3 regions of the Burkholderia sp. Ac-20353 genome follow, and region 2 is predicted to be linked to each of the others. Evidence: predicted binding sites of a transcription regulator. Region 2 holds the regulator's gene; each other region holds the start of a gene.
What was found. The regulator LexA, encoded in region 2, represses DNA repair genes until DNA is damaged. The targets are predictions, from matches to a motif close to ACTGTATNNNNATACAGT.
Positions count from the first base shown of each region.

Region 1: a site for LexA is predicted at 1,607-1,624, ahead of imuA (translesion DNA synthesis-associated protein ImuA). Genes of this name have one in related genera too.
Region 3: a site for LexA is predicted at 2,936-2,953, ahead of G3N94_RS04815 (DUF2471 family protein). Genes of this name have one in related genera too.

Region 1 covers NZ_JAAGPL010000003.1:50,237-54,705, forward strand. Annotated here, with positions in the region: gene G3N94_RS01090 (DNA polymerase Y family protein) at 1-952, opposite strand, end outside; gene imuA (translesion DNA synthesis-associated protein ImuA) at 873-1,589, opposite strand; gene G3N94_RS01100 (winged helix-turn-helix domain-containing protein) at 1,928-2,239, shown strand; gene G3N94_RS01105 (hypothetical protein) at 2,779-3,027, shown strand; gene G3N94_RS01110 (SOS response-associated peptidase family protein) at 3,575-4,336, shown strand; gene G3N94_RS01115 (H-NS histone family protein) at 4,374-4,469, opposite strand, start outside.
Region 2 covers NZ_JAAGPL010000044.1:8,386-12,854, forward strand. Annotated here, with positions in the region: gene cysT (sulfate ABC transporter permease subunit CysT) at 1-870, opposite strand, end outside; gene G3N94_RS15430 (sulfate ABC transporter substrate-binding protein) at 1,006-2,043, opposite strand; gene lexA (transcriptional repressor LexA) at 2,321-2,968, shown strand; gene G3N94_RS15440 (hypothetical protein) at 2,995-3,327, shown strand; gene G3N94_RS15445 (DUF2939 domain-containing protein) at 3,357-4,037, shown strand; gene G3N94_RS15450 (universal stress protein) at 4,142-4,469, opposite strand, start outside.
Region 3 covers NZ_JAAGPL010000010.1:88,719-93,187, forward strand. Annotated here, with positions in the region: gene G3N94_RS04805 (AraC family transcriptional regulator) at 1-261, opposite strand, end outside; gene G3N94_RS04810 (NADPH-dependent 2,4-dienoyl-CoA reductase) at 338-2,371, shown strand; gene G3N94_RS04815 (DUF2471 family protein) at 2,471-2,875, opposite strand; gene G3N94_RS04820 (LysR family transcriptional regulator) at 3,008-3,901, opposite strand; gene G3N94_RS04825 (NAD(P)H-dependent oxidoreductase) at 3,989-4,469, shown strand, end outside.

The DNA.
Region 1 (4,469 bases), on a different contig from region 2:
GCTCCTTGACGAGCCGCGTCAGGTGTTCCTCGAAGCGGGTTGGGGCACCCAGCGCGATTTCGATATCGGTCGGCGCGATCGCGTCTCGGCCGCGCTCGTGCTCGAGCAGCAGCGCGAACGCCGCGACGTCCAGTTGCTTCGCGGTGAGCCAACCGGTCATCTGCAGGATGAGCCGCCGCGCGACGAAGAGCAGCGCCTCGGCGTGTTCGACCCGGTCCATCAATTCGACACGCGCGTCGAAGGTCGGCGGCATCTCGAGCCATTCGTAGGCGGCCGGCGCGGTGCCGGTAACCTGGTCGAGCCAGTCGAGCAGCGGCACACCGCAACGCTTTTTCAGGCCGGCGCGCGGCAGGCGCTGCAGATCCGCAAGGGTTTCACAGCCGAGTTCATCGAACCACATTGCATGCCGACGTGCGTCGGGTGCGACCGCAAGTGGCACGCGCGCGAGCGCGCGGCGCAGCGAGCAGGCAGACAGCGCAAGACCACCGCGGAGGCCTCGGGCGACCACCCACGCGGCCGGGCCCGTCGACGCGACGGATATAGCCGCGAAGACGCCGAACGACGCGACGACATCGCGCACGCGCTGGCGCAGCGCGCGGATGCCGTGGAACAGCCGCAGCGAGGCTGTCACGTCGAGCAGCACAACGGCCTCGTCAGCGTCAACGACGCTGGGGGTGAACTGCAGAAGCGCGTACGCGACGCCGAGCGTGAGCTCGCGTTCGCGCGCGACATCGCGCTCGCGGATTTGCGCGTCCGGCGCGAGTGACAGCACGCCACCGCGGCGCATGCCGGCGACGACACCCAGCGCATGCGCCGCGCGATCAAGCGCCACGACACGGCCGCTCTCGAGCACGACGAGACCACGCGCATCGTCAGGCGATGGCGCCGGCGATCGTGGCCGGAACGCTTCGAGGTTGAGGTGCGGCAGATGCACGCCGATCCAGACTTGCATGGCGGTTCAACAAAATCGGCGAGGGAGACAACGGGACGAACAGCGGCGTATCGCGTTGCGGCCCGCGACGCTTCACGAACGTGACGACGACGCCGTCACGCTTCGGAGCAAGCGCGAGCCTCAACGGCGCCGGCGACGCGTCGCGCGCGGCGGCCGCCGGTCGGAACAGGAAGAACAATGCGGATCCGCTCTGCGCGGCCAGATTGAGGCGGCGCAGGGCGTCCGCACGCACGGCCGACTGCCAGAGCAACACGGCGGCACACGTGCCGGCGCGCAACACCTGCTCGGCTGCCCACAGAGCGTCGGCCGTGCGCGGTGCCGGCAGCGTGATGAACCCAGACGGATCGACGCCCCAGTACGCGAGCGCGAGCGGCTGCAGCGCGTGCGGTGGCTGGACGAGCACAACCGGCCGACCTGCCGCGCGCACGAGTACTGGCGCCAGCAGCCGGAGTTCGCCGATACCGGGCTGCTGAGCGAGCAGCTCGACCAGCGCGCCCGCCGGCCAGCCCCCGCCCGGCAGCTCAACCGTCAGCTCCGGATGGCCCGTGTCGACGCCGCGGAAGCTCGAGCGCGCCAGTTGCGAGGCGCGCCAGAGCGATGGGTGGATTCGCTCGGGGTGGGCAAGGGCGGGTTGCATGGGCGAAATGTACGAACACTGTATAAATATACAGTTATTCTAGCCTACGCAGACCGGATAGGCGAGCGCCGCCCGGATGACAAAACGGGGCCGAATCGTATAATCGCGCCCAAACGGACCAAAACGGCGAAAGCGGCACGGAAACCGTGAGCTTTCGCGGCGAATACGGGACGCGACGGCGCTATTCTGGATCGGCCTACCGCGCGATCCAGCGCATCGAAAGTCTCATTCTTCGACGGTCTCCCAATCGCCGTCGCTTTCTTCCCCAATCCCTTTCCACCCCCTGCATGCGGGCCTTGCTTCCGCATGGAGGCGGCACGCGCAGCACTGGAGTACCTATGCCATCCGCTTTCTTCGCTACCTCGCCAGGCCACTCGCGGGCTGCGACCGTGAGTCCGAGCCAATGGCGCCCGGACTTCGCCCGAATCCGCGGACACGTCGCGAACGCGATCGCCGACCAGATCGAGGATGCCATTCGTTCTGGCGTTTTCAAGCCTGGCGACAAGCTGCCGACCCAACAAGCAATTGCCGACTCGCTCGGCTTCCATTTGAACACCATCTACGCCGCGTTCAAGGAACTCACTCGGCGAGGATTGACCCACGGTTTCGCCCGTCGCGGCACATTCGTGCTCGACATCGAGACGGCCTGACGCTATCGATCGCCGGCCTGCTGCATGCAGGCCGAGATCCCACTCAACCCTTGCGGGCACGCCCGCAAGGGCCTGCTCGCATATTCGAGCCGGTCAAGGATGGCGAACAGACCATGTTGCGGGTCAGAGAGACTGCGCCGGCATACTGAGCCGACGCCGATAAGCGTCGGTGGTGCCACCCACCGCTCCCACACCTCCAGCGTCAGTTCCAGGCTCCGTTGGTATGTCGAGGCGGACCATGCCTGTATGACAGGGGTGGGGATCCGAATCAGGTTCTGCGGTGTCTGGGCTTCACGGGAGCGCACGAGCGCGTTTTGCCATGCGTAGTAGACGCGCAGCGTACCTTCGCACCGGTCGGCGGAAATGACCCGTTGGTTGAAGGCTGCACTATCGCGCACGCGCCCGTCAGAAGGCGACCAATACCGTCTATCTCTTGCCGTGTGAAAAGCACGGCAACGCGTCTGTCATCGCCGCGCAAGCGGCTTATTTCAACCACTGGGCGACCCGATCGGGCCGCCCATATTTATTCTGGAACCCTTATGGAATCCCAACACGACACCACTTCCGGCACGGTGCAGGTTCGACGCCGCATCGACTTGGATTTCTGGTCGGACCTCGACCCCGAGGTCGCGGACCTTGACGCGGAATCGCACGTTGGCCAAGCCGTATTCGGCCTTCTCGTCCATCTGCAGAGCGTCGCCAACACGCAAGCGGTACTCGAGTCTGAGCTTGTCGATCTGCTCAAGCAAATTGGAATACGCCAATCCAGTATCTGGCTGTTTGGTTGATGGGCGCGTTCGTTCGATCACCCCCCAAGCACGCCGGGAAACCCAACGGGAAGGGAGTTCCGGCTTTGATGAGGATCACAGATGAGACGCAAAAGAAAGAAACCCCTAGCCCAGCTTCGGCCACCTGGCATCCGCGTGGACGAGGTCGGGAAGGTCATCGGCCACGCAAAGGCCACCCTTCGCAGTCTCTGCCACTTCGACGACGATTCCGTAATTGACCTTGTACTGGAGTGCGCCAGCACCCTGTCGATCACGCTCTCTGAGACCGAAGAAGAGTGGGTCGTGTTCAGACTGCTTGGCCGGCCTCGGATTATCGATTCCGACTACGTCCAACCATGGTGGTGACCGCTGTTACCCCACCCAGCTGGCAACCCACATCAATGACTTGAAATCACGCCCACAGCGCACCCCTTCACGGGGTCGCCGTGGGCTTTTTCATTTCGGCGCGTGTGGTTCCCGACAACGAAGGCGGTCCCGCAGCATCCGCCTTACCTTCGGCAGTTATGCAGTATGATTTTCGACGTCGCCCGTACGAAAGGAGCAGGACGTGTGCACCAACTACGTCGCAACGCAGCGAAGCCGATATGCGAAGCACTTCGGTATCGAGCCGCCCGCCGGCGACTGGCCCGAAGAGATCTACCGTGACTACGTTGCCCCATTCATCCGTCGCGGCTCGGACGGCGGCCGCGAGTCGCTACTTGGCACCTTTGGGATGGTGCCGCGCCAACGCATTCCGGATCATGTACGCGATTACGACACTATGAACGCGCGTGCCGAGACGGTCGGCAAGCTGCGCAGTTTCGCGAAGCCGTGGGCTGCCTGCCAACTCGGTCTCGTGACAGCCCAAGCCGTTTTCGAACCGCGCTATCCCGCGCTCCCGGATCTCGACGTACCGAACCGCGACGAGGTCATCAAGGTGGTCTTGAAGCAAAAGTCGGAGCGGTGGGGCGTCAGTGTTGCATCTGGCGATCCATTCGCCGTTGCGGGCGTGTGGCTCGCATGGGAAGAACCCGACGGTGGCGAATCCTACTCGTTCACGATGATCACAGTGAATGCGGACGAGCACTTGCTCCTGCGCCAGTTTCACAAACATCTCGATCGTGACGGCAAGCCGAACGAGAAGCGTGGCGTCGTGATCCTTCGGCCCGACCAATACGACGACTGGTTGAACTGCCGAGATCCGGAAATCGCGCGAACGTTCTTGTCGTTGCTGCCGGCCGACGCATTGTCAATGGAGGCGGCGCCGAGGACAACGAAAACCAGACGGGCTACCGCATCGGCCGATCCGAGCAACGGCACATTGTTCTGAACGGGGGTCAGTCGGCGTGACGGCCGCTCGACCGCCGTCACTCGACCTTTTCGGGCCACCACGGTTTTGCGCTGCGGTCGATCAGGTAGTCCTCCAGATTCCTCCCTTCGAGCCATTTCGGGCGCGGGCCGAA
Region 2 (4,469 bases):
GGTGGCGGCAGTAGCAGGCGCGGGAGCGCTTGCGCCGCGGCTCGTGCGACGCTGCAGATACCACTGCAGCGTGTTGATCAGAAGCAGCATCAGGAACGACACGACCAGCATCACGACCGCGAGCGCGGTCGCGCCCGCGTAGTCGTACTGCTCGAGCTTCGTGATGATCAGCAGCGACGTGATCTCGGACTTCATCGGCACGTTGCCGGCGATGAAGATCACCGAGCCGTATTCGCCGAGCGCGCGCGCGAACGCAAGCGCAAAGCCGGTCAGCAGCGCCGGCAGCACGGCCGGCAGCACGACGCGGCGGAACGTCAGCCAGCGCGACGCGCCGAGGCACGCGGCGGCCTCTTCCTGTTCGCGCTCGAAATCCTCGAGCACCGGCTGCACGGTGCGCACGACGAACGGCAGGCCGATGAAGGTCAGCGCGACCAGCACGCCGAACGGCGTGAACGCAATCTTGATGCCGTACGGCGCGAGGTACTGGCCGATCCAGCCGTTGGTCGCGTAGACGGCCGCGAGCGAGATGCCGGCGACCGACGTCGGCAACGCGAACGGCAGGTCGACGATCGCGTCGACCACGCGTTTGAACGGGAACGTGTAGCGCACGAGCACCCACGCGACGAGAAAGCCGAACACGGCGTTGATCAGCGCGCCGCCGAGCGCGGCCGAAAACGTCAGCCGGTAAGACGCGAGCACGCGCGGTGACGCGACGGCCGCGATGAACTGGTCCCACGACAGCGTCGCGGTTTTCAGGAACGTGGCGGCGAGCGGGATCAGCACCACGAGGCTCAAATACGCCACCGTGATGCCGAGCGTCACGCCGAAGCCGGGCAGCGCGCTCGGCTTGCGAAAGGTGTACGTCGTCATCGGATGCTCTTGCTGGGTCGAATCACAAGGGTCCGGCGCGAACGCCGGCGCCCGGAAACGCGCCGACGGACCGCCGGGAGTGCGGCGCGCTCGATGTGGCGCGCCGCTGTCGTTATGTCTGCTGTCGTCAGGTGGTTACTGCGGTTTGTAGATCGAGTCGAACACGCCGCCGTCCGCGAAATGCGTCTTCTGCGCATTCGTCCAGCCGCCGAACGTGTCGTCGACCGTGTACAGCTTCAGTTTCGGGAACTGCTTCGTCAGCTCCGCCGGCACGTTCTTCGAACGCGGCCGGTAGTAGTTGCGCGCGGCGATCTCCTGGCCCTGCGGGCTGTACAGGAAATTCAGGTACGCGTCGGCGAGCTTGCGCGTGCCCTTCTTGTCGACCACCTTGTCGACCACCGCGACCGGCGGCTCCGCGAGGATGCTCACCGACGGCACGACGATCTCGAACTTGTCGGGGCCGAATTCCTTCAACGACAGGAACGCCTCGTTCTCCCACGCGATCAGCACGTCGCCGATGCCGCGTTGCACGAAGCTCGTCGTCGCGCCGCGCGCGCCGGAATCGAGCACGCCCGCATTCCTGTAGAGCTTCGTGATGAAGTCCTTCGCGCTCTGCTCGTTGCCGCCCGGCTTGTGCACCGCGTACGCCCATGCGGCCAGGTAGTTCCAGCGCGCGCCGCCCGATGTCTTCGGGTTCGGCGTGACGATCGACACGCCCGTCTTCGTCAGGTCGTCCCAGTCCTTGATGCCTTTCGGGTTGCCCTTGCGCACCAGGAACACGATCGTCGACGCGTACGGCGACGCGTTGTCCGGCAGGCGCTTCTGCCAGTCCTTGTTGACGAGCCCCTTGTTCGCGAGCGCGTCGATGTCGTACGCGAGCGCGAGCGTGACGACGTCCGCCTGCAGCCCGTCGAGCACCGAGCGCGCCTGCGCGCCCGATCCGCCATGCGACTGCTTGAAGTTGACGGTCTCGCCCGTCTTCGCCTTCCACTCCTTGCCGAACGCCTGGTTGAAATCCTGGTACAGCTCGCGTGTCGGGTCGTACGACACATTCAGGAACGTCGTATCGGCGTGGGCGTGCGCCGCGACGCCGAGCACTGCGGCCGCGCCCAGCGCGAATGTCGTGATCAAGCGGCGTACCCCGCTCACCAGCCCCGTGTTGCGCTTCACCATCCGTGCTTCTCCCGTGTTGTCCGTCATGTTGTCGGTCTTGCGATCTGCGGGCCAGTCTAGCGAACGGCTTACATTATTAAAAATAATCGTTCCTCATTTTTTAATATTGAAAAGTGCTAACGCAGACGGAATCGACGGTTGCAGCGAACGAACCGGCGTCCGGACGTCGCGCGATCGCGCCGGAATCGACGTGATTGCGACGAACCTCACGTAACACTTGAAATTCGCGAAGTACTGTATAAAAATACAGCTCACTGTCTATCCATACAGTTCTGCCATGACCAAACTCACCGCCCGTCAGCAGCAAGTGTTCGACTTGATCCGCCGCGCGATCGAGCGCTCCGGCTATCCGCCCACCCGTGCCGAGATCGCGGCCGAGCTGGGCTTCAGCTCGCCGAATGCGGCCGAAGAGCATCTCCGCGCGCTTGCGCGCAAAGGCGTGATCGAGCTGGCGGCCGGCGCGTCGCGCGGCATCCGCCTGCTCGGCGGCGACGACGCGCCGCACCAGTTCACGCTGCCGCATGCGGGCCTGATGCAGTTGTCGCTGCCGCTCGTCGGCCGGGTCGCGGCAGGCAGCCCGATCCTCGCGCAGGAGCACATCTCGCAGCATTTCGCGTGCGATCCCGCGCTGTTCTCCAGCAAGCCCGATTACCTGCTGAAGGTCCGCGGGCTGTCGATGCGCGACGCGGGCATCCTCGACGGCGACCTCCTCGCGGTGCAGAAGCGCACGGAAGCGAAGGACGGCCAGATCATCGTCGCCCGCCTCGGCGACGACGTCACGGTCAAGCGCCTGAAGCGCCGCCCCGGCGGCCTCGAGCTGATCGCGGAGAACCCTGATTACGAAAACATCTTCGTCAAGGCCGGCAGCGCGGAATTCGCGCTGGAAGGCATCGCCGTCGGGCTGATCCGCTCGGGCGAATTCTGACAATCCGTCTCGCTCAGGAGAACACCATGGAACGCCTTGCCCGCCTGCTGCCTTTCCGTCAATTCGGCCGTCTGCGTCACCTGCGCGGCCGCACGCCATGCGCGCCGCTGTCCGCGGCGCCCGTCGGTCCAGAAGTCGCAGCCGAACAGCAGGCGTCGCTGCTGCCGTCGGCACTGCCCGCGTTCGCGCGGGTGTCGCTGAACGCCGGCCTGAATCACGCCGAACCCGCGCGTCGTGCGCCGGTGCGCGTCTATCACGGCCGGTCGCGGCTGATCATGGTCGGCACGATCGATGCGGTCTGTCGGATGATCGATCGCTGCATTGCGGAGGAACATTCGGCCGCGCACGGTGGTCTCTGATTGCGGATCATTCCCGCACCGGAGGCACCGTGAATCACGCAGCGGGCCGCTCGAAGCGGCTCAAGCCCCTGTTGATCGTCGCGCTGGTGGCCGCCGTGCTGGCGGCGATCGGCTACGGATATGCGTCACCGTACGTCGCGCTCGGTCGCCTGAAAGCGGCGATCGACGCACGCGACGCGCAAGCGGTCAGCGAATATGTCGATTTTCCGGCGCTGCGCATCAGTCTCAAACAGCAGGTCACCGACGAGTTGATGCGCCGGATCGACGCAAAGCGGCACGACAACAATCCGTTCGCGGTAATCGGGGCGTTGATCGGCTCTGCGTTGATCGGGCCGCTGGTTGACGCGTATGCGACGCCCGAAGGCGTCGCTGCGCTGATGAGCGGCATTCCGCCTCGCGGCAATCCCGGCGAGCGTCCGCCTGAATGGACAGCACGACCGTCGGGCAGCGCCTCCGGCACGCAGGCTGCCAGTGCTTCCAGTGCTGCAACTCCGCCTGCTGGCAGCGCGCCGGCCGCCCCATCATCTGCGGCGACCGACCACGCGCAAGCAAATCCGCCAGAGCGACGGCCAACGAGTGCCGGATATCGGAATATCGACGAGTTTGTCGTGACTTACCAGCGTAACGTCGACGGCGCGCGCTACGCGGCGATCTTCCACAGAGAAGGCCTGTTTTCGTGGAAGCTGGCCGCGATCGATCTGCACGGCTGAGCCGGCAGCAAGCCGCTGCCGGCCGCATCCGGCGCGCGGCGTGAAGCCGGCGCCGGTCAGACGGTCAGACGGTCAGACGGTCAGACGGTCAGACGGTCAGACGGTCATTTGGTCGCCGCGGCAGCCTCGCGTTCGCGGGCGATTTCGGCCTTCTGTTCCTCGGCCGACGAGCAGGCCACGAGGATGCTGCAATTCACGCGATCGAGCAGTTGCGTATTGCCCGACCCCATCCACCATCTCGACAGCCCGCTGCGGCAGCGGTGGCCGACCACGATCAGGTCGACTTTCAGCTCCGACGCGAGATTCGCGATCTCGTCGATCGGGTAGCCGAACGCGAAATGGCCTTCGGCCTGCAAGCCCCGTTCGCGCAGCCAGTCGACGCCTTCCTGCAGGATTTCGCGCGCGGTTTCCTCGAAGCGGCCGCACGCGACA
Region 3 (4,469 bases), on a different contig from region 2:
GATGCCCGGATCGCCGCCCACCTCGATCGCGTTGAGCACGAGCCGCCCCCACTGCGACGGCGCGATGCGCGCATCGGGTTCGGCCAGCACCGCGTCGCGCAGGCCGGTGCCCGCCCGCCCCGCGGCGAGGTCGACGCCGCGCGCGGCCAGCGCCTGCAGCAGCAGGCGCGTATAGGCGACCGGAATCGTCGGCCGGCGCAGCCCGAGGCGGTCCTTGGCGAGAGGGGAGGTCATGTCGTATTGGCCGAAAATGACAAGCATTATGGCTGTTTGCCCCCTCACGTTCAAGGCGGCGCGCGGCCTACGATGACACGTATCGCTTACCGGCAGGACCATCATGACGACAACTTTCCCCCACCTGCTCGCGCCGCTCGATCTGGGCTTCACGACGCTGAAGAACCGCGTGCTGATGGGCTCGATGCACACGGGCCTCGAGGACAGCCGCAAGACGCTGCCGCGGCTCGCCGACTATTTCGCCGAACGCGCGCGCGGCGGCGTCGGCCTGATGGTCACCGGCGGCTTCGCGCCGAACGTGGCCGGCTGGACCAAGCCGTTCGGCGGCACACTGATGACGTCGGCCGGCGCGCGGCGGCACCGCGTGATCACCGACGCCGTGCACGCGGAGGACGGCAAGATCGCGTTGCAGATCCTGCATACGGGCCGCTACGGTTACCACCCGTTCGCGGTCGCACCGTCGAAGATCAAGTCGCCGATCTCGCCGTTCACGCCACACGAGCTGAGCGCGCGCGGCGTCGAGCGGCAGATTCGCGCGTTCGTGCGCTGCGCGCAGCTCGCGCGCGAGGCGGGCTATGACGGCGTCGAGATCATGGGCTCCGAGGGCTATCTGATCAACCAGTTCATCTCGCTGCATACCAACAAGCGCACCGACCAATGGGGCGGCTCGTATGAAAACCGCATCCGCCTGCCGATCGAGATCATCGAGCGCACGCGCGAGGCGGTCGGCTGCGATTTCATCCTGATCTACCGGCTGTCGATGCTCGACCTGATCCCGGACGGCAGCGACTGGAACGAAACCGTGCAGCTCGCGAAGGCCGTCGAGCGCGCGGGCGCGACGATCATCAACACGGGGATCGGCTGGCACGAGGCGCGCGTACCGACGATCGCGACGTCGGTGCCGCGCGGCGCGTTCGCGTGGGTGACGAAGAAGATGAAGGGCGAGGTCGGCATTCCGCTCGTGACGACCAACCGGATCAACCGGCCTGAAGTCGCCGAGCAGATTCTCGCGGACGGCTGCGCGGACATGGTGTCGATGGCGCGTCCGCTGCTCGCCGATGCCGAATTCGTGATCAAGGCCGCGCAGGGCCGCGCGGACGAGATCAATACCTGCATCGGCTGCAACCAGGCGTGCCTGGATCACGCGTTCAAGAACCGGATCGCGTCGTGCCTGCTGAACCCGCGCGCGTGCCACGAGACGGAGCTGAAGTACGCGCCGGCGCAGCAACCGAAGCGCATCGCGGTGGTCGGTGCGGGGCCAGCCGGGCTCGCGTGCTCGACCGTGCTCGCGCAGCGCGGCCATCACGTCGACCTGTTCGACGGGGCATCCGAGATCGGCGGCCAGTTCAACATGGCGAAGCAGATTCCCGGCAAGGAGGAATTCCACGAAGCGCTGCGCTATTTCGGCCGCCAGGTCGAACTGACCGGCGTGAAGCTCCACCTGAACCGGCGCGTCGACGCGAGCGACCTGATCGCGGGCGGCTACGACGAGATCGTGCTCGCGACCGGCGTGTCGCCGCGCGACCCGAAGATTCCCGGTCAGGACGGGCCGAATGTGCTCAGCTATATCGACGTGCTCGCGGGCAAGCGGCCGGTTGGCAAGCGGGTCGCGGTGGTCGGCGCAGGCGGGATCGGCTTCGACGTCGCGGAATTCCTCGTGCAGGACGGTGTGTCGCCGGCGCTCGATCTCGACGAATGGAAGGCGGAATGGGGCGTGACCGATCCGGCCGCGACGCGCGGCGGCGTGACGCGCGCGCAGGCGACGCCGCCGGCGCGCGAGGTGACGCTGCTGCAGCGCAAGGCCGCGCCGCTCGGCAAGGGGCTCGGCAAGACGACCGGCTGGATTCACCGCGCGACGCTGAAGATGAAGCAGGTGAAGATGATCGGCGGCGCGAACTACGAACGGATCGATGCGCGCGGGCTGTACGTATCGTACGGAGAGAAGCGCACCGACCCGGAGCTGATCGAGGTCGACACGATCGTGCTGTGCGCGGGCCAGGAACCGCAGCGCGCATTGGTCGAGCCGCTGCAGGCGGCGGGGCGGCCCGTGCACCTGATCGGCGGCGCGGAGCTGGCCTCCGAACTCGATGCGAAGCGCGCGATCGACCAGGGTGCGCGGCTGGCGGCGCGGCTGTAATGCGTGCGCCGCTCGCATTGGCATCGCCGCGTCGCGCGGCAGTCGCCTACGCGCGACGCAGCGATGCCATCGCGACCGGCGCTGATCATCCAGTTTCGCTCAGGCGGCTTCGGCTTGCTCCGCCGCTTCCGCGTCGAGCATCGCCTTCACGATCAGATAGACGGCCGGCAGGTCGTCGTCGTCGCGGCGCCAGTCGACCGCCTCTTCGACGTCCGCAGCCAGCAGACGGCTGTCGCGTAGCCGGATGAACGCGTCGATCACCGTCGGATCGTTCCGGTTAAGAAATCCCGTATTGGAGAACGCCAGTTCCTCGACGTCGAGCAGCGCTTGCCAGCTCATCGTGCGCACTGCGGCCGGGTGCGTGCGTCGGCGCAGGCCGAGCGCCCGCTGGGCGGGGGCGCCGACGACGCGCTGCAAGTCGACGACCGCCCGCTGCGCGGCGCGCTCGAAGTGGACGGGATTGAAGCCGGGTTGCTCGGGATCGAAAGCGGATGACTGGAACATGGTCGCCTCACAAGGTCCGTCCGTCGAAGGTGACGGAAATCGGGTCATATGGTCAAAAGCACTGTAAATATATACAGTGATTCGGATGGTTTCAAGTCCCGGATGAAGAGAATGTTTGGGTGAGCGGCTGGTTCACACCGATGCGGCGATGGTTTCCCGCAGCCACCGGTGGGCCGGATCGCGGTGCGAGCGCTCGTGCCAAAGCATCGACATCTCGTAGCCGGGCACCTCGACGGGCGCGTCGACGATCCGCAGCGCGGGCGCGTCACGCACGAGGCGCTCGGGCAGCATCGCGACGAGGTCGGTGTTCGCGATGGCCGACATCACGAACAGGAAATGCGGCACCGACAGCACGACGCGGCGCGCGGCGCCGCATTTCGCGAGCGCTTCATCGGTCGCGCCGGCAAAACCGCCGCCGTCGGGCGACACGATCACGTGCTCGAGCGCGCCGAATTGCGCGAGGGTAGGCCGGCGCCTGAGCTTTGGATGCCCGGCGCGGCCGACGAGCACATAGCGTTCGACGAACAGCGGCAGACGCCGCATGCCCGCCGGCGAACCTTCGGTCGTGTGAAACGCGAGGTCGATCTCGCTGTGTTCCGCCTGTTTCTCGATGCGAGGCGGCGCGAGTTCGACGACCGCGAGCCGCGTGCCGGGCGCAGCGGACCGCAGTGTGCGCAGCGCCGGCAGCACGATCGTCGATTCGCCGTAGTCGGTGGCAGCGACGCTCCAGGTGTTCGTCGCGATCGCGGGATCGAACGGCGTCGCAGGCAGCACCGCGCGCTCGACCGCTTCGAGCGCTTCCCGCAGCGGCTCGCGCAGCGCTTCGGCGCGCGCGGTCGGCCGCATCCCGCGCGGGCCGGGCAGCAGCAGCGGATCCCCGAACACGTCGCGCAGCTTCTGCAACTGCACGCTGACAGACGGCTGCGACACGTTCAGTTTCTCGGCGGCGCGCGTGACGTTGTGCTCGGACAGCAGTACGTCGAGCGTGACGAGCAGGTTCAGGTCCAGACGTCGGAGATTAGTCATGGCTATAGCTGGAATATCAGAGATTCATTTCCAATATACCTGTCGATTCGGCATCCTGCTGACATTCAAGCAACGGAGTGCCCGATCATGAATGTTCTTGTCGTCTACGCCCATCCCGAGCCGCGCTCGCTGAACGGCGCGCTGCGGGATTTCGCCGTGCAACGTCTCGAAGCAGCCGGCCATTCGGTGCAGGTGTCGGACCTGTACGCGATGAACTGGAAAGCGACGCTCGACGCGGACGACGTGACGGATCGTCACGAGGAAGCGCGTTTCGATCCGTCGCTCGACTCGAAGCGCGCGTTCGAGCAAGGTACGCAACGCGACGACATCGCGCGCGAACAGGCGAAGCTGAAGTGGGCCGATGCGGTGATCCTGCAGTTTCCGATGTGGTGGTTCTCGATGCCGGCGATCATGAAGGGCTGGGTCGAGCGCGTGTATGCGTACGGCTTTGCGTACGGGGTCGGCGAGCACTCGGACGCGCACTGGGGCAACCGGTATGGCGAAGGGTCGCTCGCGGGCAAGCGCGCGATGGTGCTCGTCACGACGGGCGGCTGGGAATCGCACTACA